2 linked regions of the Spirulina subsalsa PCC 9445 genome follow. The protein of the gene in region 2 binds, or shares a complex with, the protein of the main gene of each other region. Links are inferred from orthologs where the notes say so. Each region holds a gene or a part of one and is shown on either strand. Other genes may lie near its edges.

Region 1 (2,842 bases), 2.3 Mb from region 2 along the record:
GCTCCCAATTCGTTAATCTGTCGGATCATTTGCCCTAGACGGGCGGCACTTTTTTGATTAAACTCAAACACTAAACGGGGTAAATTCTCCGTGTCGTCTCCTTTTTCTGCGGGAAGGGCGGCGCTTTTTTCGATACGACCTTTCACTAATAAATCGGCATAGTCTCTGTTTAACTGTTCGACTGTTTGATCAGACAGTTCTGAGTTTAGACGCATGACGAACAAATGATTGACATAACGGCTGGAATGGTATACCCGGTAAAAATTGCTGATGGTGGAACAAGCTTGGTCTAAATCGTCCGTAATCGTGTAAATACTGGGGTCGTTCGGACTTACTAAACCGTTGGTAATCAAATGATCTCGAATATGTCGGTCGAGGGATTGCCAATAGTCTCCTCCGGGATTGTCAATAAATACAATGGGAGCGGGTCCATATTTCCCGGTTTGGGAGAGGGTGAGACTCTCGAAGGCTTCGTCAAGGGTGCCAAATCCGCCGGGGAAAAGGGCGATCGCATCACTTTCCCGCAAGAAAAATAATTTACGGGTGAAAAAATACTTAAACTGGACTAATTTGGTATCCCCTTCAATGTAGCGATTCGATCCCTGTTCAAAGGGCAAGTTAATATTTAAACCAAAAGAATTGTCGCGGCCTGCCCCTTCATTCCCGGCGGCCATAATGCCCTCTCCTGCCCCTGTGATGACCATAAAGCCCTGTTCGGTCATCCGGCGAGAAAAGTCTACAGCCATCTGGTAAATGGGCTTATCCACGGGTGTACGGGCTGATCCGAAAACACTGACTTTGCGGATGTGACGGTAGGGGTAAAAAGTCTGAAAGCCCCCTTCTAAGTCCTGCATGGCCGCACTGAGGATTTTCCAGTCTAAGCGGTCTACTTCTTCCCCTGTCAAACGCATCAAGACAGTTAAAGCCCGTTGAATATATTTGCCATGTTTGAGGTCTGGTAAGCGGTTCGCCAGATCATGCAGGGCGGCAGCAAAGGATTCTGAATCGGAATAAGATGAAGGTGACACAGCCATGAAGTCTATTATTTCGGCGAATCCCCATTATACCTGAATTTTGGGTAGAGGGGAGCAATCAAAATCCAAGTCAACCGCCCCAAATAAAAATGCGCCCCAAATAAAAATGCGCCCCAAATAAAAATGCGACCCAAATAAAAATGCGACCCAAATAAAAATGCTTAGTCTGAAAACAGCCCAAGCACTTTTAACAAAACTTAAGATGAAAAACCGGGGGATGAGAATAACTGACCATTCCCCCTAAAATGCGCTCGCGAAGCGTCTCGGAAGGAGAATCGCGAAGCGTCTCGGAACGAAAATCGCTTTTTTCCTCTAAAGATGTTTTTCCAAAGTATTGGAGAGTGTCGTTTTCGGAACAGCACCTACCACCATATCGACCCGTTGACCGCCTTTGAAAATCATCAAGGTGGGAATACTGCGAATTCCGTACTGGCTGGCAACATTGGGGTTTTCGTCAGTGTTGAGTTTGACAACTTTGACTTGACCTTCGTATTGATCCGCTATTTCATCCACAACCGGTGCAACCATCCGACAAGGACCGCACCAAGGGGCCCAAAAATCGACTAGCACCGGAATCTCACTATCTAGAACGACTTCCTTAAAGGTGCTATCTGTAACTGAATCTGCCATAACACAGGATTCCTTGCCTATCTTCTAGCTTTTTGACTTGTAGGAAATTCTACCATAGCAATCCTTGTCCACTTTGGGTCAATAAAGTATACAATCAACATAATTTAATAATAATTCGTCTGCCTATCACAAAACTTCAGCTTTGTCAAGGGCAAATGGACTCGGAACCGGAAGGGTGTAAAAAGAGTAAGGAGAAGGGTTAATCCCCTAAAGGAGCTAACTCCCAAAAGAAACCGCCCGAACTCTGTCCGGGCGGATAAGTGGTGTGAGGAGTGAACGGAAACATTCGTCTCCGCTTCTTCTATTGTAAGCGACAGGTTGGTTTTTTCCATCAATTTAAGGAAAAAACCAATTAGTTTTGCTTACTGTGAGGATCAAAATAGCTTAGAGTTGAGATGCGATCGCCTTAACCCTCACCTCGGGCCAATGATCCTCACGGTTTAAAACGACCAGTAAGGCGGCCATGCGATCGCGCCGAAACACCAAAACCTCCCCCGTAAACCGTTGATTCACAAGGTTTAGAGAGACATTCATTCCTGTTGAGCGATCGCCCACCCCCCCCAAATCCCGCCGATACTCATAGCCCTCCCAACTCAGCCGTTCCCCCCCCATCTTCCCTTGCAGCTTCCTTAAAAAATCCCCCCGTTGCGCCGGATTCTCAAACTCAGACAAATAGTCATCAAACCGCCCCACATCCTCCACCCCTCCCACCATCCCTAACACCAACTCCAGCGTCCGAGGATGGAAATAAACAAACACCTCCTCCCCCTGCCATCCCCCCTCCTCCAGCACCTCCCCCAACTGCTCCACCCGTCCCTCCACCCGACCCAACAGCACCCCCGGCAACAGCTGAAACCCCTCCGGTAACACATCTAAACCTAACCGAGAAACCCTTTCCCCCCCGATCGGGACAGCAGAGAATAAGGGTAGACTATAGGCAGGGGTGCCATAGCCATTGATCAACACCACCAAACAGAACACCAGTAGGGTTTTCATAAGGGCAAACAGGGGTATGGACAGGGAAGCTTTATTACAAAACTATCAGACTGGAGAAACCGATTTTCACGGTCTAGACCTCGCAGGCATCGACCTAAGTTTTCTCATCCTCACCGGAGTAGACTTGAGCGAAGTCAACCTCTTTCAAGCCAACCTCAGAGGCAGCGACCTGAGCAACGCCA
Region 2 (2,857 bases):
TTAGCAGATGAAGTGTTAGAAGTTGCGTCTCGGTTGTATCAAGAAACGCAAAGTAGTTATTCTCTGAATCAGTTGGAACAAGCGGGATCAGAGGTTTCGATTCCGCCAGAATTTATTCAAAAGGCGATCGCACAAGTAGAAGCCCGACAGAAACAAGCGGCGATCGCCAAACAAGAAAAAGATCAGCGTAAAGTCGCCCTAACCTATGGGGGGATTGCGGTTGGGGTGATGGTGCTATTGTGGGGAATCTTCACCTACAATGGTATGGCAGAACGTCAACAACAAGCGGAGGCGGCTTGGGCCCAGGTGGAAAATCAACTGCAACGACGGGCGGATTTAATCCCCAATTTATTGGCAGTCACTCAGGCACAAGCGCAACAAGAACAAGAAATTGTGCGTTTATTAACCCAGTCGAGAGAGCAGTATTTACAGGCTAATTCTCAACAAGAAAAAATGGCTGCAACGACTGAAATGAATCGGGCGATTGGACAGTTTAATCAATGGGTTATTTCTCAGCCTGAATTAGGTTCATCTCGGGTTTTTATTGGGCTGCAAGATGAGTTAGCGGGAACGGAAAATCGCATTGCTACGGAACGACTACGATATAATCGAGCGATTCAACAATATAATCAATTTGTGGGACGCTTTCCTAATTCAATTCTGGCAGAAATTGGGGGATTCCAGGCCAAGCCCTATTTTCAAGCCGAGAATACAGAATTGCCAAGAATTGAATAGAGTTTTCACCCAGTGGACACTCTGCGGGATGCTCGGGGAATTTCTGAGGATTTGAGGCATTTTGCGTCAGATTGGGTAGGTTTTCGGCTTCTGTAGTTAGCCCTTGCGCCACAGTTCGGGAAAAATCCTGTTAGAATTGAGCAAACTTGAATCAGTTGTTTTAACCCGAAAGATTGTTTGCAGATTGTTCAGTGGGAGCAGAACCCATGTGTATTTGTATTAATTGTCATTATGTGGATCGCTGTATAACCTATCATGCCGTGGAACACCAACATCAACAACCCCATTTAACGGAAAATCCTACCTTTGAACCCCAAGAACCCTCAATTAATGTCAATATTCGACCGCAAGAGGACTATATTGAGATGGAATGGGATGTTGTGGGGTGTGAGAGTTTCTTAGAGGAAGCGGGGAAATGGATGAAATTACGCCCCGGTGAACCTGTTCCTACCTAGCTCAGAGGGTGCGTCAGCCCTTAAGATGCTCCTTGTCGTCTTCTGTTAATCCATCACGACTGGGACGCTTTCATTTTGCTTGACGCACCGTTTACTGAACCAAGCCCAACTAGACTGACTGTTTCAGGTTCTCGATTAACTGTTCCACCCGGGCTTTCACTTCATCCCGTACCCGAGGGAAAATCTCCGGTTGTTCAGCCGGATCCTCCAGTTGCCAATCCTCAAACACCTCCCGCGTCAACCATTCTGGGGGTAAACTCACCCCACAGCCACAAAGGGAAATCACCACATCAAAATCTTCCGGTTTAAAGTCTCCTAACGCTTTAGACTCTTGCTCTCGGATATCAATGCCGATTTCGTCCATGGCAGCGATCGCACCCGGATTGACCTGACTGGCCTCTAATCCTGAACTGGTAATACTTACCCCCTCCCCCGCTAACCGTTTAGCGAAGGCCTCCGCCATTTGGGAGCGGGCCGAATTCTTCTTACAAACAAACATCACGCGCTTCATTTGGCTTTCCTTTTATCCTTGATTGGCTTTCCGTTCGCTGTAGCGGTCTGTGAGATAATCCACCTTATCCCGCAATAACAGCGTGAATTTATACAGTTCCTCCATCACATCCACCACGCGATCGCGGTAAGGAGAATTTTTCATCGTTCCATCCTCATTAAACTCTTGATAAGCTTTAGCCACCGAAGACTGATTAGGAATGGTAAACATCCGCATCCAACGGCCTAAAATGCGCAGAGTATTCACCGCATTAAACGACTGGGACCCCCCACTCACCTGCATCACCGCCAAGGTTTTCCCCTGAGTAGGTCGCACAGCACCGATATTCAAAGGAATCCAATCAATTTGATTTTTCAAAATCCCGGTGATATTGCCGTGCATTTCCGGGGAAGACCAAACTTGACCCTCGGACCACTGACTTAAAGCGCGCAACTCCTGCACCTTGGGATGGGATTCCTCCACTTGTCCCCGCAGAGGTAAGTCGTGGGGATGGAAAAACTTGACCTCGGCTCCCATATCCGTGATAATGCGCGCTGCCTCCTCCGCTAACAGGCGACTGTAGGAACGCTCGCGCAGGGAGCCGTATAAAAACAAAATGCGGGGGGGGTGATCAAAATTGCTCATAGACAGTCTTTCAAACAACGAGGATCCAATAAAGTCGCCTTTTCCGGTTCACGGGGGAACCAAAAGGCCGTCCGTTTGCAAAACTCCACTAACATCAACATGACGGGAACTTCAATCAGTACCCCGACGACCGTAGCTAAGGCAGCACCAGAATTTAGACCAAACAACATCACCGCCGTTGCGATCGCCACTTCAAAATGATTACTCGCCCCAATCAACGCCGCCGGAGCCGCATCCTCATAGGACATTTTCAATTTTAAAGCCGCCACATAAGCGATTAAGAAAATGAAATTAGTTTGGATAAACAACGGCACCGCAATCAGCAAAATATGCAGAGGATTTTCAATAATTACATCCCCCTTAAAAGCAAAAAGCAACACCAACGTTAGTAACAAAGCCGTCACGGCAACAGGACTTAGATAGTTTAAGAAAACTTGCTCAAACCAAGCCTTACCCTTATGCTTCATAATCCAATAACGGCTATACATTCCTGCCGCCAAAGGTAAACCCACATAAACAAACACCGACAAAA

Evidence for each region. Proteins that work in one complex are often made in the same cells at the same time.
Region 1: the proteins of arsC (region 2) and trxA are in contact, whole or in part, in an NMR structure (PDB 2IPA), measured with the Bacillus subtilis proteins. The link is inferred for Spirulina subsalsa PCC 9445 from one-to-one orthologs.

The regions. Positions count from the first base shown.
Region 1 is NZ_JH980292.1:3,322,713-3,325,554, forward strand. Bases 6-2,842 are described here. They hold trxA (thioredoxin), read right to left. Parts: upstream 1,665-2,842; coding sequence 1,347-1,664; downstream 6-1,346. Other genes in these bases: SPI9445_RS0115095 (LOG family protein), read right to left, coding at 6-1,034; SPI9445_RS30650 (hypothetical protein), read right to left, coding at 2,049-2,660; SPI9445_RS25765 (pentapeptide repeat-containing protein), read left to right, coding at 2,677-2,842. Outside these bases: more of SPI9445_RS0115095, read right to left, coding at 1-5. UniProt on the Bacillus subtilis protein: Participates in various redox reactions through the reversible oxidation of its active center dithiol to a disulfide and catalyzes dithiol-disulfide exchange reactions.
Region 2 is NZ_JH980292.1:1,057,529-1,060,385, reverse strand. What follows is about bases 1-2,852. They hold arsC (arsenate reductase, glutathione/glutaredoxin type), read right to left. Parts: upstream 1,702-2,852; coding sequence 1,300-1,701; downstream 1-1,299. Other genes in these bases: arsB (ACR3 family arsenite efflux transporter), read right to left, coding at 2,322-2,852; arsH (arsenical resistance protein ArsH), read right to left, coding at 1,714-2,325; SPI9445_RS0105110 (Ycf34 family protein), read left to right, coding at 942-1,190; SPI9445_RS0105115 (LemA family protein), read left to right, coding at 1-735. Outside these bases: more of arsB, read right to left, coding at 2,853-2,857. UniProt on the Bacillus subtilis protein: Catalyzes the reduction of arsenate [As(V)] to arsenite [As(III)]. In vitro, can dephosphorylate para-nitrophenyl phosphate (pNPP).